3 regions of the Pseudoalteromonas sp. A22 genome follow, and region 2 is predicted to be linked to each of the others. Evidence: predicted binding sites of a transcription regulator. Region 2 holds the regulator's gene; each other region holds the start of a gene.
The links. The regulator sigma-54, encoded in region 2, starts transcription at its own class of promoters, with help from an activator protein. The targets are predictions, from matches to a motif close to GTTGGCACGNNNNTNGNNT.
Positions count from the first base shown of each region.

Region 1: a site for sigma-54 is predicted at 1,080-1,098, ahead of GSF04_RS10920 (flagellar basal body rod protein FlgF). Genes of this name have one in related genera too.
Region 3: a site for sigma-54 is predicted at 1,373-1,391, ahead of GSF04_RS17585 (PA2169 family four-helix-bundle protein). Genes of this name have one in related genera too.

Region 1 covers NZ_CP047238.1:1,361,114-1,369,352, forward strand. Annotated here, with positions in the region: gene flgE (flagellar hook protein FlgE) at 1-1,011, shown strand, start outside; gene GSF04_RS10920 (flagellar basal body rod protein FlgF) at 1,135-1,899, shown strand; gene flgG (flagellar basal-body rod protein FlgG) at 1,916-2,704, shown strand; gene flgH (flagellar basal body L-ring protein FlgH) at 2,721-3,404, shown strand; gene GSF04_RS10935 (flagellar basal body P-ring protein FlgI) at 3,514-4,524, shown strand; gene flgJ (flagellar assembly peptidoglycan hydrolase FlgJ) at 4,633-5,607, shown strand; gene flgK (flagellar hook-associated protein FlgK) at 5,609-7,621, shown strand; gene flgL (flagellar hook-associated protein FlgL) at 7,624-8,239, shown strand, end outside.
Region 2 covers NZ_CP047238.1:3,660,123-3,668,361, forward strand. Annotated here, with positions in the region: gene GSF04_RS21410 (calcium/sodium antiporter) at 46-1,005, shown strand; gene GSF04_RS21415 (KpsF/GutQ family sugar-phosphate isomerase) at 1,015-1,986, shown strand; gene kdsC (3-deoxy-manno-octulosonate-8-phosphatase KdsC) at 1,986-2,537, shown strand; gene lptC (LPS export ABC transporter periplasmic protein LptC) at 2,534-3,088, shown strand; gene lptA (lipopolysaccharide transport periplasmic protein LptA) at 3,078-3,620, shown strand; gene lptB (LPS export ABC transporter ATP-binding protein) at 3,620-4,345, shown strand; gene GSF04_RS21440 (RNA polymerase factor sigma-54) at 4,392-5,891, shown strand; gene hpf (ribosome hibernation promoting factor) at 5,921-6,208, shown strand; gene ptsN (PTS IIA-like nitrogen regulatory protein PtsN) at 6,210-6,668, shown strand; gene rapZ (RNase adapter RapZ) at 6,661-7,527, shown strand; gene GSF04_RS21460 (HPr family phosphocarrier protein) at 7,528-7,797, shown strand.
Region 3 covers NZ_CP047238.1:2,821,413-2,829,651, reverse strand. Annotated here, with positions in the region: gene GSF04_RS17595 (BON domain-containing protein) at 1-175, opposite strand, end outside; gene GSF04_RS17590 (mechanosensitive ion channel family protein) at 411-1,295, shown strand; gene GSF04_RS17585 (PA2169 family four-helix-bundle protein) at 1,460-1,906, shown strand; gene GSF04_RS17580 (DUF1328 domain-containing protein) at 1,917-2,084, shown strand; gene GSF04_RS17575 (hypothetical protein) at 2,125-2,316, shown strand; gene GSF04_RS17570 (methyl-accepting chemotaxis protein) at 2,534-4,159, shown strand; gene GSF04_RS17565 (TonB-dependent siderophore receptor) at 4,357-6,513, opposite strand; gene GSF04_RS17560 (PepSY-associated TM helix domain-containing protein) at 6,867-8,183, shown strand.

The DNA of each region.
Region 1 (8,239 bases), 1.8 Mb from region 2:
GATCCATCAACAGGTGATACAACGTCTTTGAGTCTAAGCACAACATCGCCAATTCAAATTCCAGATGCATCAGGGTCTCCTCGAGCAACATCGCAAATTTATACATCATTTAATCTAGATGCAACGGCGCAGCCACCTACGATTGCATTCGATCCTACGCAAAGTGCATCGTATAACTCAAGAACGGCAATTACGGTATATGACTCACTGGGTGAATCACATACACTGCAGCTATTCTTCAGAAAAACGGCGGATAATGAATGGTCAACTTACGCAACAATGGACGATAAGCCATTTAACCACAATGCGCAGCAAATTGACCCAACCGCTACACCACCTGTGCCATACACTCCAGTAAGCGTATTTCGTTTTGACGCAAGTGGTATTCCTTCACAAACAGCGGATGATCCATCAGCTTCACCACTGACATTTAGTAACAATACGGGTACGACGTTTAACCCGCTTAGTCTTGCAGGTCCTCAAGATGCGGTCGATCCAACTATTGGTATGTCAAACTTGTTAGAAAACGGCGCAACCTTCCCGAATGATATTGTTGTTAACTGGCGTGATGAAGCAAACACGGCTCAGAAGTTACCGACACAATATTCATCAGGTCGATTTGAAGTGAAAGCTCTGGAACAAGACGGTGCAACCGTAGGTCGACTAGCTGGTATTGATATTGGTACTGATGGCAAAGTAGTAGCTTCATACACTAACGGTGACTCGACTTTCCTAGGGCAAGTCGCGCTCGTACGCTTCCCGAATTCTCAAGGCCTCCAAGCGATTGGTAATACTGAGTGGAAGAAAAGTCTATCTTCCGGTGAGCCACTAGCAGGCGAGCCAAACACAGGTACGCTTGGTGGTATTAGTTCATCGGCGTTAGAGCAATCGAACGTCAACCTCACAAACGAGTTAGTTGACCTTATCAGTGCCCAGCGTAACTTCCAAGCGAACTCTCGAGCGCTTGAGGTTAACTCAACATTACAACAAAATATATTACAGATCCGATAATATATTATGCCCTCCAAAGGCTGCTACAAAGGCAGCCTTTTTTATGCCCGTCAAAAACATCTCATCACTTTGGCACTGTGTTTGCATTAACTAGATTAAGTTTGAATTTTATAGGTCATCGTCATGGATAAAATGGTGTATATCGCAATGTCAGGCGCTAAGCAGAGCTTACGCGGTGTGGCACTCAAAGCGAATAACCTTGCTAATGCCAACACGACTGGCTTCAAAGCAGATTTTGCTCAAGCGCGTTCAATGCAGGCATTCGGAGAAGGATTACCCTCTCGGGTTTTTGCTATGCAAGAACGTCCAGGTACTAATATGACCGGTGGTGCAATCGTTGAAACTGGCCGTGAGCTTGATATTGCAGTAGATGATAAGTCGTGGATCAGCGTCGTTGATGCGTCGGGCGAAGAAGCGTACACCAAAGTCGGCACGCTTAACATTCGTAATGACGGTGCGTTAGTCACAGCTCACGGGCGTCAACTTATTGGCGAAGGTGGACCTATTGTCTTACCTATCCCCGTTGATAAAGTGGTGTTTAGTGACGATGGCTCTATTCAAGTGCGTCCACAAGGTGCCCCCGCTAACTTTCTTGAGGTGGTTGATAGGCTGAAAATTATTGAAGCAGATAATAGTAAGCTACAGAAAGGTAATGACGGGCTCTATAGACCAAAAGAAGATAAGTTAGAAGATGGGATCTGTGGTTTTTGTGAAATATCTCCAACTGCAAAAGTAATGAGTGGCTTCTTAGAGATGTCCAACGTCAATCCCGTTCATGAGATGGTGGATATGATCAACCATCAAAGACAATTTGAAATGCAAATTAAGCTGATGAAAACAGCTGAAGAAATAGATGAGCGACACACTTCGCTCCTACGCATAGTTTAAGAGTGAGGTAGAGATTATGAATCCGGCATTGTGGATAAGTAAAACAGGCTTAGATGCTCAGCAAACTGATATTTCAGTTATTTCGAACAACTTGGCAAACGCCAGTACCGTCGGCTACAAAAAGAGCCGCGCGATATTCGAAGACTTACTGTATCAAAACATCAATCAGCCAGGTGGCCGCAGCTCTCAAGATACAGAACTACCATCGGGCTTAATGCTTGGTGCAGGTGCCAAAGTGGTTGCTAACCAAAAGAATTTTTCTCAAGGTAATATGTTAAGTACCGAAAACTCTTTGGATTGGATGATCCAAGGGCCGGGCTTTTTTGAGATTCAGATGCCAGATGGCACAACTGCGTATTCAAGAAACGGTCAGTTCACGACGGATGAAGAAGGACGGATAGTTACTTCAGGTGCGGGTTTTCCTGTGTTACCAGAGATGAATGTGCCCGACGATGCACAGTCAATCACTATTTCTCAAGATGGCGAAGTATCAGTGCGCGTTGCAGGGCAAGCTGAAAACGTTGTCATTGGGCAGTTGACGATCAGTGACTTTATTAATCCATCAGGTCTTGAGCCAATTGGTCAAAACCTGTACACAGAAACTGCGGTAAGTGGTGCACCTGTACAAGGTAACCCAAGCGTTGAGGGGTTAGGTAAAGTAGTTCAAGGCGCACTTGAGACGTCAAACGTTAATGTTACCGAAGAGCTTGTAAATCTAATCGAGACACAACGCGTGTACGAGATGAATTCAAAAGTGATTTCAACGGTAGATCAGATGCTGAGCTACATTAATCAACAGTTGTAATTGGGTAGGGGGTATTATGCGTGCATTATATTTAGCCATCGTAACGGTCGCTGCATTATCTGGATGTAGTACAACACAAAATAAAAATGTGGTGCGTGACGATCCGTATTATGCACCTATCTACCCCGAGGATAATCAAGCCCAAATGGTAGCAACAGGGTCATTGTTTAATACGCAGTTTTCCAATGATCTTTATGCTGACAAAAAAGCGTTAAGAGTCGGTGATATTATTACCATCGTACTCAGAGAAACGACCCAGGCGACCAAAGCTGCGAATTCTGAGCTGGATAAATCCAGTGATTCAAGCTTAGACCCTGTGATTGGTCTTGGCGGCAATGCCATCAATATTGGGAAGGAAGCGATACAGTTTGGTGCTAAATCCAGCTCTTCTTTTTCTGGTGATTCGAAATCTAATCAGTCAAATAGCTTATTCGGGAATATATCGGTCAATGTCACCCGAGTATTGCCTAACGGTAATTTAGTGATCCGCGGCGAAAAGTGGTTAACGCTCAATACTGGCGAGGAATTTATTCGCTTAGAAGGATTGGTAAGACCTCAGGATGTGACCGCAGATAACACCGTTGAGTCCAATCGAGTGGCAAATGCCAGAATTCAATATTCAGGTAAAGGCGACCAACAAGAAGTGCAAAGCGCAGGTTGGTTAACGAGTTTCTTTATGAGCGCGCTGATGCCGTTTTAAGGTGCTGAAAATGAACAATATGCTTAAGAATATTTTGCTTATCGGTGCGGCCATTACGTTGGTTGGTTTTTCTTCTTTGGCATCTGCTGAGCGAGTTAAAGATGTCAGTATGGTTGAAGGTGTTCGTTCAAACCAACTGGTTGGCTACGGCCTAGTTGTTGGCTTGCCTGGTACTGGTGAGCAAACCAGATTTACCGAGCAAAGCTTTAAAGCGATGTTGAACAGCTTTGGCATAACGATGCCCGCAAGCTTAAAGCCAAAAATTAAAAATGTTGCGGCTGTTGCGGTTCATGCTGACTTACCACCTTTTGTTAAACCCGGTCAAACCATTGACGTTACTGTGTCATCTATTGGTAGTGCTGGTAGTTTGAGAGGCGGCACGTTGCTTCAGACCTTTCTTAAAGGGGTTGATGGTAACGTATATGCAATTGCGCAAGGTAGCTTGATTGTCGGTGGTTTAGGCGCTGATGGTGCCGACGGGAGTCGAGTTGTGATCAACACCCCGACAGTAGGGCGTGTGGCAAATGGCGCGACAGTGGAGCGAGCAGTACCAAGTCCGTTTACTCAGGGGGATTACATTACCTTTAACTTGAATAGACCAGATTTTACTACCGCAAAGCGCTTGGCCGACACTATCAATGGTCTTGTTGGACCAAACAGTGCTAAACCTATGGATGCAGCTTCAGTTCGAGTGATTGCACCAAGAGATCCGTCTCAGCGCGTTGCGTATTTATCTACGCTAGAGAATCTTGAATTCAAACCAGCGGATACCGCTGCGAAGATCATCGTTAACTCGCGCACAGGTACTATCGTTATCGGCAAAAATGTCAAGTTGCAGCCTGCGGCAATTACTCATGGCGGCCTTACCGTAACGATTGCTGAGCAACAAAATGTGTCTCAACCTAATGCGCTGGCGAATGGCGAAACAACAGTGACGCAGCAAAGTATTATCGACGTAAATCAGGACGACTCTCGAGCGTTTGTGTTTGACCCAGGCGTGAGCCTTGATGATTTGGTTAGGGCAATTAACCAAGTTGGCGCAGCGCCTGGTGATTTAATGGCGATCCTTGAAGCGCTAAAAGAAGCGGGCGCAATAAATGGTCAATTAGTCGTCATTTGATGTTCTATTATTAATCAACTAGTTAGCCTCACAATTGTGAGGCTTTTTTTTGGCTCGGATTTTGCATTTCTATTTGTATAGTTATTAACGTCAAACAGTGCTGAGTGTATGAACACCGACCAATTGAAAAATCAAAGCTTTTTTGACCTAGGAAACCTTGATTCGATCCGTAAAGAGGCGCTGAAAGGTGCTGGCGATCAAGGTGCCTCAGATCAGGCATTGAAAAAGGCGGCACAACAGTTTGAGTCTATCTTTACGCAAATGTTGTTACAAAGCATGCGTAAAGCGAATGAGGCGCTAGAGGATAAAGACAGTCCATTTAACTCTAGTGGTGTCAAATTTTTTGAAGAAATGCATGATCAGCAACTTTCGATGCATTTATCTGAGCAGGGCAGCTTAGGACTTGCAGATCTGATTGTGCAGCAGTTGTCTCCTAATTCTGAAAAGTATAAGCCTGCCTCAGTAATGAGATCTGACGGCGATATTTCCTTTAAAAGACAGGCGACAGCGAGTGAGAGTGTACGTAAACCTGAACCGCAGGCTGTCAATGTTAAGGCAGATACCTCAAGCGGTGAACAAACAGGCTTTGGTTCTCCTGAGGAATTCGTCGACAAAATTTGGGAATACGCTCAAACAGCTGCGAAAAAGCTAGGCTTGAACCCTGCGGTAATGGTTGCACAAGCTGCACTGGAAACCGGTTGGGGTAAGCACATCATCAGCAAAAAAGATGGTAGTAGCAGTTTTAATCTATTCAATATCAAAGCGGATAGCCGCTGGAGTGGTGAAAGTGCCAGAAAATCGACACTTGAATTTGAGCAAGGGTTACCTGTGCAAAAGCAAGCCGATTTCCGTGCTTATAAGTCGCTAGAACAAAGCTTTGATGATTATGTCAGTTTTCTAAAAGGTAATCCGAGATACGAGCAAGCCTTAAACAAGGCTGGTGATAGTCATGCTTATTTAAGTGAGCTTCAAAATGCAGGCTACGCGACCGATCCGAATTATGCCAACAAAATTAAGTCAGTTTTAAAGCGTATTGATGTATCCGATTTCTTATCCGGTGCGCTAACAAAGGGAGTCAGATGAGATGTCATTTGATCTATTAAATATTGGTGCAGCAGGGGTTAGGGCTAACTCTGAGTTACTACAAACCACCAGTAAAAACATCGCTAACCTAAATACCAAAGGGTATATCCGTGAACGGACTGAACACGGAACAATGATAGGTGGCATGGTTGGCCGCGGTGAAACCGTGCGTTTGCTCAACCAATTTGCGCAGCAGCAATTAAATCGTGATATTTCTAATCAGTCTTACTATGAGCAGTTTGTCACTGAGGCAAGCCGCGTTGATACGTTGTTTGCACAAGACTCAAACAGTCTGAGCAAGAGTATCAACTCGATGTTTAACAATTTACAAAGCGCGATTAACTTACCTTCATCGACAACTAACCGCTCTTTATTTATGACGGGCGCTCAAGGCCTTGTTGATCAAATGGATAGACTGTCAGGTATTGTTGTTGATCAAAACAGTATTGTGAACGAGCAATTGGATATTTTCTCAGAAGAAGCCAACAATCTTGTGCAAAAAATCAGCGAATTAAATAAACAAGTAGCGAGTAAATCAGCACTCAATCTGAACAATGTCGATCACAGTGTACTTAACGAGCGAGATCAAGCTATCAAGGAGCTCGCTGAACTTGTAGATATAGAAACACTCGATGGTGAAAATGGCGAGAAGCTCGTATTTTTAGGCACTGGGGATGCACTTGTGATGCAAGGTGGAGCCTTCAATTTATTCGCGATGAAAGGCAACCCAGATCCTAACCATAAAGAACTAATCCTAGACATTAAAGATAAAAATGTTGTGCAGCTCGAGTTAGATAGTGGCAGCTTGAAAGGCAAAATCGGCGGGTTACTGGCATTTAGAGATGAAGTGTTGATCCCGGCACAAAACCAACTAGGTCAAATTGGCCTCGCATTAGCCGATGCTTTTAATCAGCAAAATAGATTGGGAATGGACTTAGATGGCAACATAGGTGGAGATATATTTAAAATACCTACCGTGGGTGGCTTTGCTTACAGCGAGAATACAGGCACCGCAGCGCTTACGGCAACCCTTGAGCCAGGGCGCGGCAATGAGTTGCCAGCTACCGATTTCCAAGTTACTTATACCAGCGCAACAACCGTTGAAATAACAGCTGTAGATGCCAAAGGCAATCCTATCGGAACTCCGACGACTGGTAATATTGCAGGTGGAGTCATCACGGGAACGGGCGATTATTTTGGCTTACAAATGAACGTAACAGGCAGTGGTGCAACAGGAGATAGATTTCTTGTGAAATTAAATCAACAGGCTGCAACTGGATTGGAGCTTGCAACTCAAAGACCAGAAGCACTCGCATTAGCGTCGCCAATTCGTACTGAAAAATCAGCAGACAATAATGGTACGGCGACCATTTCAGCTGGAGTCGTCACTGATACCGATCCTGCGACCAGTGCGTTTACTGCGGGAACGCCGCCAACGTTGAATGATGGTCCTTATACTTTGACAAAAACAGCCAACGCTAACGAATATACGTTAACCAGTAATTCAGGTACAACGCATACCTTTACGGCTCCTGCGGATGGCAAAGATATTCTTTCTGGAGTGGGAGCTGCGCCTGCACCTTTTGATAATCTTGGCTTCACTTTCGATATTGAGGGTACGCCGAATACCGGTGATAGTTTTGAGATTAGTTTTAACACTGGTGGCTTTGATGACAACCGTAATGGTGCAGCGCTCGATGGTCTGAAATCATCGGATTTAGTTAGACAAAATGTAGAGTCTACAGGTAGTACAGAAAGCCATAAAACCTTTAATGAAGCATATGCCGATATTGTCACTGGTGTAGGGGTTATCACCAATCAAGCAAAAACCAATGGCGCGGCATTTGAAGCGTTAGCCAATCAGTCAAGCGCATGGTTTGAATCTCTATCGGGCGTAAACCTAGATGAAGAGGCGGCCAACTTGTTACGTTTTCAACAGTCTTACTCGGCTTCAGCGCAAGTCATTTCAGCAGCAAGAACTGTGTTCGATACCTTATTAAGTGCAGCGAGGTAATTATGCGTTTATCTCAAAATCAAATTTTTAATTCTAATCTCAATTCTATTTTGCGTAATCAGCAAGACGTGAATAAAGCAACACAGCAGCTGAACACGCAAAAGCGGGTATTGAGTGCTTCTGATGATGCTTCAGCGACTGCAAGAGCCATGCTTTTTGATGACAGGATCCAAGCAAACGATCAGTTTACTAAGAACCTGACAATGTTGTCTTCGAGATTAGATACTCAAGAGTCAGTACTAGAAAATATTAAAACGGCCATTGATAGCGCTTACGCGAAGTCGATACAGGCAGGTAACGGTGGGTTATCTGACGTTGACCGTGAAGCGATTGCTGATGAGTTAGAGTCAATCCAAGATACTATTTTGGATTTGATGAACTCAAAAAGTGAGGATGGTAAGTTTATATTTTCCGGCTACCAAGATAATACGCAAACCTACAGCTTTGATTCTGCCACTGGAAAGTACGTATATAACGGTGACCAAGGACAGCATAAAATAAAAGTCTCTGAAGGGGTCGAGATACGTTCCAGTGATAACGGTTTTGATGTATTTGAAAGTGCAGAGAAGCGACTGAATATTACTTCAAATACAGGTGTGGTTTCTGGTGGTATCACCT
Region 2 (8,239 bases):
TTTGGTAGTATCTATCGAAATTTTAATCCTATTGGCTAGAGGTTCATGGTTTTATCGTTTGTTATTCTCATTCTTGGCTTTATTGCACTGGTTTGGAGTGCTGACCGCTTTGTTTTTGGTGCGGCCGCTCTTGCACGAAACTTTGGTGTGCCAACATTAATTGTTGGTTTAACTATCGTGGCCATGGGTTCTTCAGCACCAGAAATGATGGTTGCTGCGCAAGCCGCTCTTGCAGATAAAACAGACACCGCCGTAGGCAATGCCATAGGTTCTAACATCGCTAATATCTTACTCGTTTTGGGTCTCACTGCGTTATTAAGGCCACTCTCCGTAGGCTCTGGTATTTTGCGCCGCGAAATGCCGCTGTTAGTCATCGTTTCATTGGCTGCTTGGTATATCGTTAGTGATAACCACTTTAGTTTCGTAGAAGGTGTTTTGTTATTAGTCGGTTTCGCCGCTTTTCTTCTTGCACTTATCATTATCACCAAGCGTGGTGGTGGAGATAATGATGACCCATTTGTCAGTGAAGCCTGTGAAGAAGTGCCAAATAATATTCCAACTCAAAAAGCCGTTTTCTGGTTAATCGTGGGTATGATTTTACTGCCTATTAGCGCGGACTATCTCGTTGGCGCTGCGGTTGACATCGCCAAATATTTTGGCATGAGTGACCTGCTAATAGGATTAACCATTATCGCCGTTGGTACTAGTTTACCCGAGCTTGCGGCATGTGTTGCTGGCGTACTTAAAAAAGAAGACGATCTAGCGCTTGGCAATATTATTGGCTCGAACATCTTTAATATATTGGCAGTGCTATCTATTGCTGGGATTATCAACCCATCTGTCCTCGACGCCAATATTGCGTCACGTGATATCTTTATTATGCTTGGCGCGACACTGCTGCTTATCCTAATGAGCCTCAGCCTAACAGGTCAGCGCCGCATCAACCGCTTGGAAGGTGGCATACTTGTCGCTAGCTTCGTCGGTTATATTTACTACATCATTTAAGGAAGCCTTGTGACAACGAACCCATTTATTGATTCTGCAAATCAAGTTTTTGCTACCGAACTTGCAGCAATAGAAGAAGTGCAACAGTTTGTTGATCAACAATTTGTAAAAGCCTGTGAAATTATGTTTGGCTGCCAAGGTCGCATCATCGTGATTGGCATGGGTAAATCAGGCCACATTGGTAACAAAATCGCAGCGACACTCGCAAGTACTGGCAGCCCCGCATTTTTTGTTCATCCAGGTGAAGCAAGTCACGGCGACTTGGGTATGATCACCAAAGATGATGTGGTTTTGATGATCTCCAACTCAGGGGAAACCCAAGAGGTGATCTCAATCCTGCCTGTGATAAAGCGTTTAGGAGCCCCCGTTATTTCCATGACAGGCAACCCGAGCTCTACAATGGCTCGTAATGCGACGGTTCACCTTTGTGTTAAAGTATCAAAAGAAGCCTGCCCATTAGGACTTGCACCCACGGCTAGCACCACAGCTACACTAGTGATGGGTGATGCGCTCGCGGTTGCGCTACTTGAAGCCAGAGGCTTTACGGCTGATGATTTTGCGCTTTCTCATCCTGGCGGTAGTTTAGGAAGGCGTCTACTACTAACCGTTGCTGATGTCATGCATCAAGGGGATGCAATCCCTATGGTCAATAGTCATTGCACAGTTAAAGAAGCTTTATTTGAAATGTCAGCTAAAAGTTTAGGTATGACGGCAATCGTAGATGAAAGCTCGCAATTACAAGGTATTTTTACCGATGGTGACTTGCGGCGTATTATCGAACAAAAGGTCGATATTCATACCACCCCAATCACGCAAGTAATGACGGCTAAAAGTACGACGGCACGCGCCGATATGCTCGCAGCTGAGGTACTCAATATCATGGAAACCAAACGAATTAATGGCTTGATTGTGGTAAACGAAAACAACATACCGGTTGGCGCCTTGAATACGCAAGATTTACTTAGAGCGGGGGTGCTGTAATGCAATTTGAAGATTTATATCAGACGATTTCACCTGAAGCTTGGGAAAAAGCAAAACAAATCAAATTATTGATTTGCGATATTGATGGCGTATTCTCAGATGGACGTATATACCTTGGTAATAATGGAGAAGAACTGAAAGCATTTAATACCAAAGATGGGTTTGGTATTAAGGCCTTGATTGATAGTGGTATCGAAGTCGCCGTTATCACAGGTAGGCATTCACAAATAGTTCAGCAACGCATGACTAGTTTAAATGTAACTTATATTTACCAAGGCCAAGAAAACAAGTTAGTGGCATATGATGAACTGAAGACTAAGCTCAACCTTAGTGATGACGAAATTGCGTATATTGGTGATGATGGCCCAGATCTACCCGTAATGGAGCGAGTCGGTTTTGCCGTTGCCGTCAATGATGCACATCCTCTTGTTAAACATATCGCCCATTACACGACCTTGATGCCTGGTGGTTTTGGTGCCGTGAGAGAGTTGACTGATCTTCTAATGCTCAGCCAAAATCACTTATTGACTTCCAAAGGATCAAGTACATGACCGTATTACGTGTCATCTTACTCATTGTTTTCGCTTCTTTAATGGTATGGATGTGGTCGCCCATGTTTAATCCATCAGAGGCGGACTCAGCAAAAGAAGATGAACCGTTAGCTAAGCCCGATTATGTTGCAACCACGCTTCAGCAAACGACCTATAGTGAAAATGGCTTATTAAACTATCAGGTAACTGCTGATAAGATGGAGTTGTATCAAGATCTTGGCTTTAGTCACTTTGAAAAGCCTATTTTCACCTTATATAACGGTGAGCAGAATTGGCAAATAAGTGCATTAGAAGCAACACTGTACGAAAACAATACCTTGATATTAGAAGGCAATGTACTGGCAAAGAATTTAACGCCTAACGCCATGATCACCAATATCAATGCCGATAATGTAAGAGTTGAAATTAAGCAAAAATTGATGAAATCGGAACACCCTGTCGTTATCACCGGTCCTAGTCTTAGGATCACGGGTAAAGGGCTGCATGCGGATCTACAAAAGCAAGTGATCGAACTCATCAACCACACAAAGACAATTTATTATGACCAGTAAAATCATTAACAAACTAGTTTTCATCGGCTTGCTTGCAAGTTCTACTTTAGCAAATGCTGCAGAACAAAATGAAGTCATTATTGATGCTGGCCGTCAGCAAGCTCAACTGCAAAGCAACATCGGTATTTTTGAACAGAATGTTGTTATTATTCATGGCAACAGAAAAATAAATGCCGATCGCCTAGAAGTCCACCGCCGCGCGGAGCTTGGTACTAACAAGCAACTGCTTGTTGCAACTGGCAGCCCAGCTATTTTCAGCGAACGTCAACCTGATGGTAATTTGCTAGAAGCCAAAGCAAACGAAATTCGTTACGACGTTGCGAAAGGCACCTTAGTCATTTCTGGCGATGCGGAAATCAATCAAACTGGGCAAAAAATCAATGCGCAAGTCATCACCTATGACATTGAAAAGCAATTGATCAGTGCTGAGCGCTCAGACCAAGAAGATTCTCGGGTAAGAACCATCCTTGTTCCTGTTGATGACAAAAAAAACGCAAAAGATAAAAAAGCGCAGGAAGAAGGTAACAATTAATGAGCGAGCTCAAAGCAACTGGTCTAGCAAAGAGTTATAAAGGTCGTGAAGTCGTCAAAAATGTTGGCTTAAGTGTTAAGGCTGGCAGCATTGTAGGCTTATTAGGACCAAATGGTGCAGGTAAAACCACTACGTTCTACATGATTGTAGGGTTAGTACCAAGCGACAAAGGTTTTATTCAGATTGATGATGAAGATATCACTTTGCTACCGATGCACAGCCGCGCGCGACTTGGTATTGGCTATCTACCGCAAGAGTCTTCAATCTTTAGAAAACTCACGGTCTATCAAAATTTGATGGCGATTTTAGAAACTCGAAAAGACTTATCTAAAGTTGAGAGAGAAGCTGAACTCAATGAGTTACTGGATGAGTTTAATATTCAACACATCCGTGACTCACAGGGCATGGCATTATCGGGAGGCGAAAGAAGACGCGTAGAGATTGCTCGCGCTTTAGCCGCTAATCCTAAGTTTATCCTGTTAGATGAACCTTTTGCTGGTGTTGATCCTATTTCGGTGTTAGATATAAAGACAATCATAGAGCACCTAAAAAACCGCGGTATCGGTGTGCTAATCACCGATCATAACGTTAGAGAAACACTGGACGTATGTGAAAAAGCCTACATCGTTTCACATGGTGAGTTAATCGCTGCAGGCACGCCAGAACATGTTTTGGCAGATCAAACCGTAAGAGATGTCTACCTAGGCGAACAATTCAAGCTATAGTTAAGACGTAGTATTAATAACTGTTAAAAAGGATTGTTAGAGATACATGAGGCAATCATTACAGCTGCGCATGGGGCAGCAACTTACAATGACTCCACAACTGCAACAAGCCATTCGCTTGCTGCAGCTTAGTACATTGGATCTGCAACAAGAAATACAAGAAGCATTAGACAGCAATCCATTGTTGGAAGTGGAAGAAGGTGATAATACTGACGGCGAAAACGCTGACCAACACAGCCAAGAAAAAAGTAGTGCTGACGACAATCAAGATTCAAGCGATGAAGCGCAGGTTAGTGACTATGAAATAGACTCAGATACCGCCATGAGCAAAGACACTGTCAGTGATGACCTTGCCATGGATGTCACTTGGGATGAATATATGAGCGCAGCACCCGCTGCAAGTTCAGGCCCACTTCCTGATGACGATAATGTTTATCAAGGGGAAACCTCTGAATCTCTCCACGACTATCTCATGTGGCAACTTGAGCTGACACCATTTAGTCCAACAGATAGAGCGATTGCGATTGCGATTATTGAAGCGGTCGACCTGTCAGGCATTTTAACACTGTCTTGCGAAGACATTTTAGAAAGCATTAATGACGAGAGTAGCGAAGAGCCTATTGAGCTGGATGAAGTCGAAGCCGTGCTCAAACGTATTCAACTTTTCGATCCTGTCGGTATCGCAGCGCGTAGTTTACAAGAATGCTTGTGTATTCAGCTAAATCAGTTCGCTCCGGATACGCCATGGATTGCCGAAACAAAAATGATTCTGACAGAGCATATCGACTTGCTTGCCAGCCGTGACTATCGAACTTTGGCAAAGAAAACGCGCCTTAAAGAAGCCGATCTCAAAGAGGTCATGACGTTAATTCATAGCCTTAACCCAAAACCAGCGGCAAGCATTATTCATGAAGAGCCTGAATATGTGATCCCTGACGTATCGGTGAAAAAAGTAAAAGGTCGTTGGGTCGTAGAGCTAAATCCTGATGCTATGCCTAAAATAAGAGTAAACGACCATTACGCTGCGATGTCTAGAACAGCGAAATCCAGTACGGATAGTCAGTTTATTCGCTCACATTTACAAGAAGCAAAGTGGTTTATTAAAAGCTTAGAAAGCCGAAATGATACATTATTAAAAGTTACCAATTGCATTGTGCAACAACAACAGGCATTCTTTGAACATGGCCCCGAAGCAATGCGCCCTATGGTGCTAAATGATGTTGCTGAAATGGTTGAGATGCATGAGTCCACAATTTCCCGTGTGACAACACAAAAATACATGCATACACCTCGGGGAATATTTGAGCTGAAGTATTTCTTCTCTAGCCATGTAAGTACAGAAAATGGAGGTGAGTGCTCCTCTACAGCAATTAGAGCACTTATCAAAAAGCTGATAGCTGCAGAAAATACCGCTAAGCCATTGAGTGACAGCAAAATTGCAGATATTTTAGCTGAGCAAGGAATTAAGGTAGCGAGACGCACGATTGCAAAATATCGTGAATCCCTAGCCATTCCACCGTCAAATCAGCGTAAAAGCTTGATATAAGACGTAAAACCCAAGAAGGAAAAATGCTTATGCAACTAAATCTAACTGGTCGCCATGTAGAAATTACTGACTCATTAAGAGACTATGTCACCAACAAGTTTGCGAAGCTAGAAAGGCACTTTGATCATATCAATAACGTGCATGTGATCCTTGATGTCGAGAAACTAGTACAAAAAGCAGAAGCAACATTACACGTAAACGGCGGCGAGCTATTTGCATCAACAGAGCATCAAGATATGTATGCCGCAATTGATGGCCTTATCGACAAGCTAGATCGTCAAGTTATTAAACACAAAGAGAAGCTCACTCGACACTAAGATGAAATTAAGTGAATTAGTGAACAAGGACTGCAGTAAAGCTGCGGTCCTTTTTAATAGCAAAAAACGTATTTTAGAATACATCAGCGAACTGGCTCATAGCCAAATTCCAAATACCAGTCAGCATGCTATCTTGGACGCTTTAATGGCGCGAGAGAAATTAGGCAGCACAGGGATCGGTAAAGGCATTGCCATTCCCCATGGTCGACTTGAAGGTTTGGATAAAATCCTTGCAATGGTGCTTGTCAGCGAGCAAGGGATCCAGTTTGAAGCCATAGATAAGCAGCCTGTCGATATTTTTGTCGCGTTCATCGTACCCGAAGGTGATAATCAACAGCACCTGAAGACCTTAGCGGCGATTGCTGATACACTCAAAGACAAGTCTTTTTGCAAAATGCTTAGACAAGCAAAAAGTGACGATGAGTTATATGCAGTGATCCAAGGTGAACTTGATGAGTGATGAAGAAAAAGGACTCGAGCTTATCATTATCAGTGGCCGCTCAGGCTCTGGTAAATCTGTAGCGCTTCGAGTATTGGAAGACTTAGGCTACTATTGTGTAGATAACATTCCGGTCAATTTGCTGCCGTCTTTAGTCCGCAGCGTTTCGGACAATTATAATAAAATAGCAGTCAGTATTGATGTCAGAAACTTACCTAAAGAACAGGACGAGTTTAATGACATTCTTGAATACTTACCAGGCTTTGCCAAACCTACCCTGTTTTATTTAGACAGTGACGATCAAACCCTGATAAAACGCTTCTCAGAAACACGCCGTTTGCACCCTCTTTCACTGCATAATCTTCCACTAGATGTTGCAATAAAGAAAGAACGGGAATTGTTAGACGTATTGATCACTCGCGCCGATTTTCTCATTGATACTACAGGCCTGAGCGTTCATCAACTTGCAGAAGATATCCGCGAAAAAATCTTAGGTAAAAAAGACAAACAACTCATTATTACCTTTGAATCTTTCGGCTTTAAACACGGTATCCCAAAACAAGCGGATTACGTTTTTGATGCGCGCTTTTTGCCCAACCCACATTGGGAGCCTGAGCTTAAGCCGCTAACTGGCCTAGATCAGCCAGTCAAAGACTATTTGTCGAGTCACAGCATCGTGCAAAAGTTTACTTGGCAGATCCAAACCTTTGTACAAACTTGGTTACCACACTTAGAGCGTAACAATCGCAGTTATCTAACGATTGCAATAGGATGTACAGGTGGGCAACATCGCTCGGTATATTTAGCGCAAACCATTGGTGAGCGTTTTGCTAAAACCCATCCCAACGTCAAAATTCGCCACCGTGAGCAAGAGGGTTAAATGTTAGAAGATACGTTTTTAATCCAGAACAAGCTTGGTCTGCACGCTAGAGCAGCGACGGTTCTTGCACAATTAGCAACCCAATTTGATGCCGAAGTGACCTTATATCAAGGAGACAAAAGTGCAGCTGCTGACAGCGTACTAGCGCTGTTGTTACTTGAAAGCAGCCAAGGGAAAGAAGTCCGAGTGGTTTGTGAAGGTCCTGATGCTCAGTATGCACTAGACGCCATTGGCGGACTAATAGAAAATAAATTTAATGAATCCGAGTAACTTGGGCTACTAGCACCAAAATAGCACTAAGGTCTGATTCATTTAGTCCCTGCTAATCTCCCCCTCCGTAACCAGACTGGTCTAATACCAATTAGTCTTAATACTTACTCAATTTGAAGGAGCAAACCTGACGCTAACTGTGTTAAAAATTTCTCATTTAGAACAACTAAATAGCAAAATTTTCGCCGTGTTATCGACAAGGTTTTCTCGCTTAAAAATAGATCACTTAATTAATCGAATTGGTATAATAAGTCTCTCATAATTAAGCGTAAACCTTGGTAGTTCCCAATAAACTGAGTTACACTGTAATACCAATTTAGGTTTCTCTCGTGCAGTAAAGCGAGTTGCCGAGAAAATCCTACTTTATCGTTGCGTACACCTTTAACGTGTATTAACGATAACAACCCACCAGCAGAAACAACACGAATAAAATTCAAATTAA
Region 3 (8,239 bases), 840 kb from region 2:
TCACATCTGTGTTAATGTCAAAGTTGTTCAGCTCACCGTTGAAAAGTAGCGTCGCTTCTGCTTTACCGTCTATCCAAGCATCGCTTGCTTCTTTTTCCCAAGAATTATCAGCAGCAAAAGCTGAAGCAGTAGTAAGTGAAGATACAAGTACAGTTGCAATTAATGTCTTTTTCATAATTAAACTCCTTTAATTTCGTAGTCGAATTACCTATTGCAGCTGTTGTGCCATGTTGTAAGTTGCTGAATTTTATATGTTTTTATTTTATTGGTAAGTTTTAAGGAAGAATTTACCGAGAAAATGTTTACATTACTTTGTAATAATTACCTTTTTCATGAATGGCTAATTAATATCAGTAGGAATGATTACTGCATTCGATCGTTGTTGCGTACTTATATAGGAGTTAGTAATTATGAATTTAGAAAAGTTTTGGACGTTAATTAATGATAAGTTAATCTCTTGGCTTGAATCCGGTGTGCAGTTACTACCGAATATGATCCTAGCCTTAATGATACTAATATTCTTTACAGCGCTGGCTAAAATATCATCTATTTGGTTTTCTAAAGCGATTAAAAAAGCAATAAAGACAGAACAAGTTGCTTCTCTTATTAGTTCCATATTTAAAGTCTCTATTATTGCCATTGGGATTTTCTTCGCTTTAGATATAGTAAAACTATCAGGTGCCGTAATGTCATTGTTGGCTGGGGCGGGGATCATTGGCCTTGCTATTGGCTTTGCATTCCAAGACATGACTGAGAACCTCATCGCTGGATTTGTGATGGGAGTCAGAAAGCCCTTTATGGTCGGTGACATTATCAGAACCAAGGATTGCTTTGGCACGGTAAGCAAAATCAATTTGAGAAATACTTTGGTGGAAAATTTTTATGGCCAGCTGTCTTATATTCCCAACAAAATTCTCTTTAAGAATGAGTTACAAAACTACACCAAGCTTGGTAAGCGAAGAATAGAAGTACCAGTTGGTATCTCATATGCGGATGACCCAGAACAAGCCCGCGAGGTGATTGTTGAGGCCATTAATAAGCTTGATTTCGTAGTAAACCAAAAAGAAACGGATGTCTATGCTGAGTCTTTTGGTGATAGTTCTATCAATCTATTAGTGTGGTTTTGGATAGACTACCCAGCGGATCCCGGCTTTATGGTGGTCAGGCACCAAGCAATTTGTACAATTAGCCGTGTTTTAGCTGATAACGATATCTTAATTCCTTTCCCTATTAGGACGATGGATTTCAATGCAAAAGGCAGTACGACCTTAAGTGCGCAATTATCACAGGAATAATTTACATCTAGTTTGTAATATTTTCACCGCTCTGAAAGTTCTTATATTAAAAATCCTTGTAAAATAATGGTTTATAATTTGGCATTTAATCTGCATTAACGAAAAGGACAGAAATAATTTTTGCAAAATGCACTTATTAAATATTTAAGCGAAAGGAGTTATTTATGGCAGATTCAAATTACGACATGGAGCCGGTAAAAGAGCTCATTAAAGTATTAAATGGTGGTGTAGATTTTTACACCGAAGCTAAGAAGAAGCTAGATAATATCGAATTAAACCGCGTATTTGACCAAATGATTGTAGATAAAGCGCAAGCAATCTCGGATCTACAACCATTTGTTCTTATCGACGAGGGTGAAATAGAGACTGATTCAGCACTTAGCATCGACATTCGTGAATCGTACACCAAGTTGGTTAGTATGGTGAGCACCGACAAAGAGCACACCTATATTTCTCAGCTAGAAGAAGTGGAAGACAAAGTGTTGAGCAAGCTTGATAAAGCGCTAAGCAAAGATCTTCCACCTAAATGCAAGAGTGTATTACTGCAAATCCAAACCAGAATGCAAGCTTGTCACGATCAAATGAAGCAGTTGCAAGAGCTAACTGCCTAAGGAGAATGTTATGTTGAGTTGGGCTGTAATGTTTTTATTCCTAGCACTTGTCGCAGCCGTGTTAGGTTTCACCGGAATCGCGGGCGCTGCGGCAGGTATGGCGAAAATTCTATTCTTTGTGTTTATCGCCTTTATGATTATTTCGTTTATTTTTGGCAAAGCACGAGCTCCCAGGTAAAAGGGATTTAACGTACTAAAACGGTTTTAGGAGATAGATTATGAAATCAGCAATTACATTAGCGAAAGCATTTGGTTTTGTTTCAATTTTAGCACTTTTTGGCTGTAGTGAAGGCCCAGCGGAAGATGCGGGTGAGCGTTTCGATGAAACGGTTCAGGAAGTGGAAAACAGTGTAGAAGATGCCTGTGAAGATGTAAAAGAGAACCTGAACGCTGAAAACGAAGAGTGTTAAGTAGAAACAATTTCGACGTGGAATGTAAGAGGAGAAGCTGATAAAAGCTTCTCCTCTTTTTTGTAATAGGTTTAAAAATCAATACTCTAAAAAGGTGAGACATAGTAAAGAAATATGATGCACATCAAGACCACGCTGCTTAATCTGCAATTAATATTGTAATCTACGAACTTTGAGTAATACTTTATTTCTATGTTTACTCAATAAAAATCAGATTATGCTAAATAGGGTTTCAGTTAAAAGCAGATTGTTGTCGCTTTCGGGCATACCTGCGGTGTTTTTTATTCTTGCAACCATCTTCACAATCGGAACATTATCAAACCTTATCAATTACATTGACCGTATTTATGACGACAGAGTTGTACCGCTTAGACAAATAAAAGTGGTGTCAGATAACTATGCGGTGGTTATTGTGGATACGTTTCACAAGTTACGAGGCCATCAACTATCCAATGGTGCTGCGTTAAAGCAAATCGACGAAGCTAAGAAAATTGCGGAAAAAGAATGGCGACAATATTTATCGACCGATTTGACAAATGAAGAACGGGAACTTGTCAAACAGGTTGAGGCTGCAGAGCTTACCGTTAAACAGTTGTTGGCTAATTACACCAGCAGAGTAAATGCCAATACATTTGAGGAAATTCCCTACGATAAATTTGTCCATGACCTTTACTCCGTATTTGACCCATTAAGTGAAAGTTATTCTGCGTTGATTGAATTACAGCTTGCCGAAGCAAGCTCTCTGAGAGATAAAGGTCGCTCAGAAGCCAGTGCGACAAAAACGGCGATGATTATCTCTTCTGTTGTTATTGTGATCGTAATGGTACTAATTGGCATGTTGATATTTAGGTCAATTAATGAACCGCTCAGCCGCTTACGTATGCGTATTGGTAATATTGCAAGGGATGCAGATTTAACACAACGAGTAGTTGTTGAGGGGCAAGATGAGTTAAGCCAGATAGGGAATGACTTCAATACCATGGTGTCTAGCTTACATGAGCTAGTTACCAATCTAGTCACAATCGTGAATAGCCTTTCTTCGACCTCTAACGAGTTGAATGGTATCAGTCAATCGATTGCGGGTACTTCACAAGAGCAAGAGCAGCAAACAGTGATGATTGCAACTGCAGCAACAGAAATGAGCAGTGCGATACAAGAAGTGGCACATAATGCGATGAATACCGCGAACAAAGCTGAGATGTCCGGTAAGCTTGCGAAACAAGGAATGGATGTTATTTCGCAAAATATTCAGGCCATTGAGCGCCTTGCTAGTGAAGTAGGAGATAATGCGCAGCTAATTAAAGCGTTGAACGATCAGTCTAATGAAATCAACCAAGTGGTGTTAATGATCCAAGGTGTGGCTGAGCAAACAAACCTTTTGGCGTTAAACGCTGCAATAGAAGCTGCGAGAGCTGGGGAATCAGGCCGAGGTTTTGCGGTTGTTGCCGACGAAGTCAGGCAATTGGCACATAATACGCAAAAAGCCACGGAATCTATCCGAGATATGATCAGTAAGTTACAGGGCATGGCACAAAACGCAGTATCGTCGATGGAGAACGCGCAATCAAGTGCTGCTGCGGGGGTAGATAGGGCCAATGAGTCAGCTCAAATAATGACCGATATTGATAAGGCGGTGGATGAAATCGTTGGTATGAATATTCAGGTTTCAACGGCGACAGAAGAACAAACAACGGTGGTTGCGGAAATCAGTGAAAATATTAATGATTTCAGTAGCAGCATTTCTGAAATTACCCGAAATGCGCAAAGTAATGCCGATGTAAGTAACGACTTAGAAGCGTTGGCCGAGCAGCTAAATAGCCAAGTGCTAGTGTTTAAAGTTTAATGGTACCCATTTGGTAATTAACTTGAGATGTTCTGCTCTAAAGCTAGAAAACACGGTTAAGCTGCTTGATATGGGATAGGAAAGAGCGGGTTTCTAGTCAGAAGCCCGCACTATATTTTAGGCATTTTTCTGTGGCGGCTAAGTTTTAAAGGAATTGTTAACCCTATCACGCCACAGCATTTGCATAGTGCTTTACGTTAAAACAGATATTCCATACTTAAATTGTATGCTCTAGGCTCGCTGTACTTTTTCGGCACGAAACCGTATGTATCGTAATAGCTTTCATCTGTGAGATTACTGATATTCAGTTTAACGCTCAGCTGGCTAGAGAATTGATATTTGACGTGCGCATTTAGCAAAAGCTGGCTATCTTGCTCTGCGCGCACTGCGCCCCGACGACCACCTGCTGGAAGTCCAAGGTCAACTCCTGGGACGTTTAAAATATCGACTTTTCTGTCCGTATCCCAAGTTGCATTTAGGCCTAAACGCCAAGCCCCATAAGTATACCTGGTGCTTGCATTGAGCGTTTGTCTTGGCGCATACAAATTAATATCTTCGCCATGCTCATCGACAACATCAAAATCACTGTACCCAAGGTTTACTTGCCAATCATCTGTCAGCTTTGCTTCTAATTCAACTTCAAATCCATCGGCTTCAGCACCATCAACAGGTCGATACCTAGCAGGTCTTTCGTCTGCATATTCGGGAATAACAACACCGAAGTCCTCTTTTAAACTATCAAAGTAAGCGACGTTTAGACGTAGTTTGTCATCCCAAAGTGTGGTTTTGATGCCGACTTCTAAGTTCTGGGCGGTGATTGGTGCTAATTGATTTAAATTGGCATCCACTTTATCCAGTTGCGGCTCATAAGCATCGGTATAACTTGCATACGTGCTGATCTGGTCATTGAGATCATAAACCAGTCCCAAGTATAAGCTCTCACCGGTTTCTTCACCTTTATCGCTTGAGAACCCGCTCCAAGCAAAGTCACGCTCATTGGTACGTTCATAATCAAAAAATTTGACACCAAGAATGGCGTGAAGGGCATCCGTTAACGTTAACTTACTGCTAAGGGCAATGCTCTGTTCTTTCGTCGTTTTGTCCCAATAGCCAATGAATTGCTTATCTGTCGCGGTTAAATGAGCGGCCGGATGAAGGTTATTAATCGATTGAAGCGGATAAAATATTGTTCTCGCGTTTTCATCGAGTTCTTCGAAGCGATCGTCAGTGGACTCAAAATCTGCATTTAAATAGGTGATATTTACCTGATGTGCGCGGTCAAATAATTCAAACCGACCAACCAGTCCCAAAATGAAATTAGTCCCATCAACTGTTTCAATCCAGCGTCTGTCACCGCCTTGAAGGCCAAGGCCTGTTTCTTTGTCTGGGTTTCCACTAAAGTAGGTTAAAGTAATGTCAGCTTCTGTTTTGCTGTATTGTGCGCCAAAGTTAAGCTCCCAATCTAAATTGATTTGGTGAGATAATTTTAAATGGTAACTTTGGTGGGTATTGCCGTTGTAACTGTCTGGTGAAGATAAATTTGTTTTCTTGTCTATTTCAACGGAACTACCATCAGAGTAAAAAATTGGTAATCCCCAGGGTGATAGTTTCAGTTCATTGTCTTGGTAATGAACACTAAACGAGGCTTCGGTATCTTCGGAGAAATAATGATGCAATTGGGTGTATGCAACGATCTTATTACTATTTTCTTTGTCGACAAAGCTATCTCTTTCCTCATAGGCAAGAATAACTCGTCCGGCCAATGCTTCATCTTTCGTTAGGGAGCCTGTTGCATCTATGTGTGTACGCACTTTATTCCAAGAGCCAATCTCGGCACCAACTTCAACAAATCCACCTCGGTCTGGTTGTTTTGTGATGACATTTAATGTTGCCGATGGTTGTCCTGCACCCGCCATTAACCCCGCAGCGCCCCGAAGAACCTCTACTCTGTCATAGACAATAGTGTCTAAGCGACTCTCTTGTGGTCCAGCAATTGAGGTCGGTAAGCCATCTTTAACCAATGCATTGACGAGATACCCACGAGAAGTAAACTCAGTATTATCACCCGCTCCAAATTTGTATCTTGAGATGCCTGTTGCCTGTACCATGATGTCCTCAAGATCATTCAGTTCGAAGTCTTCTATGTAATCGTGGCTTAACACGGTAACAGACTGGGGGGTTTCTTTAATGGTAAGGTCAAGTCCTGTGGGACCCGAGTTACGCTTGATTGGCTTGCCTACAACACTGATCCGTTCAATATTGTCGCGCTCGGCTTTTGCTGCCGCATTTGGAGAAAAATAAAGGAGTGATAACATCAGAGCTAGTGCTGTAGATTGATGCGCTTTGGTTTGCATGGGTGTTTCCTTTCCTAAATTGTTTTTTCTTCACAAGAGATAAAGATGAAAGTTCCTATGAAATGTAGGAGCTATTTTTCTGAGATTGAACCAAGCTCTTGAATAGTTCTAACTGAAAACAGAAATTATTTTCAATTCTAAATGATAATTCTTTTTGTTACCATAAGGGGTAATGCAAAAAATGAATTATTGCCAAAATAATGGCTTACTCGAATCTCAGATTTGTTAGGTTCTGATTGTTAGATTGGGTGTCAATTAGGTTGGATAGCGCTGTCACAGGGCTTATCTATGTTTGAATATTAATACAAGGCAAGGAAGTGAAGTCGTTTTATGTCTTCGCTATTAGGTGGTCCATGACGGCAAAACAATGGTTCAACTGGCATAGTTTGAGTGGCGTGTGGTTTGGGGTGTTGCTGTTCATAATATGTTGGACTGGCGCGTTTGCGAGTATTGCCCACGAACTAGATTGGCTATTCAACGACCAGGTGAGGGCAGTAGAGGGCCAATCAAACATAAGCTTAGCAGCAGCTTATGAGATGGTACAAAAGGCGTATCCTGACGCCCGAATAGGGATTGTCTTTACAGGTCCTGATACTTATTTTGCGCATGACATCGTGATGCGAATGCCTGATAGTCCATGGCAACATGTTTATGTCGATCCGTATTCAGGAATTATCCTAGGTGAAAGTAGTTTTTTTAATATTCAGCGTTTTTTTCGTGATTTCCATATGCATTTTTTCGGCGTATTTGACAGCATCATTTCATACTATCTTGTGCTTATCTTTGCAGTTCCGTTGTGTATTTCGACCGTGAGTGCGCATTATGTATATCGCGGCTGGTGGAAAAAGTTATTTGCATTTACGTTTAGCGGGGATGCACGTGCCAAGATGGCAAGTGTGCATAAAATAAGTGGGGCGTGGGGCTTATGGCTTGCGGTTGTTATTTCGCTCACGAGTATCTGGTATCTATTTGAGTTTGTTCGCATGGATATGGTCGATGGTAAAACAGCTTTTACTGATGTTGGGGATTTTGCCGTTAATCCTTTGGCCGAACTGCCGCGACAGGATAAACCACAATTGTCGGTTGTGGAATTATTCGCAATAGTAAAAGCGGCGAGGCCTGACCTTGAGGTGAAAGCCATTCGCTATTCTGGAGGTTATTTTTATGCTGAAGGGCAATCGCAGGATTGGATAGTTCGGGATAGGGCAAACAAGATCTATGTTAACCCTTACACGGGGGAAGTTGTTTATAGCCAAACGGCATCGAGCCAAGGGCTGTATTGGCGCTTATCCGATACCGCGGACCCCCTACATTTTGGCAACTTTGTAGGGATATGGGGGAAAATACTGTGGTTTATATTTGGGATTGTACTTTCATTTTTGGTTCTCAGTGGTACTTACATGTATATTAAGCGGCAATTTAAATTGCGTCGCAAAGATGAATGCCGAGGTGTCGTGGTATCACTAGTGTTGGGTTTCGGATTGCTCTTATGTATTTGCTTTTACGCGCAACACACTATTGCGGGTTATGGTATGGCAGGAAAGTGGCCGGAGTTACCGACTGCTTCATTTACTTTTTTAGTAAGCTGGGTGTCACTCACTTGCTTGATTATCTTGTTTTGGAGCGCCGCTCTGCTCAATTTATGCCTGAAGCATCGGGGGGGGTCGTGATTGCTGCAGACCAAAAAAAAACCTCGCAGCTGCGAGGTTTCTTCACTCATGAAACT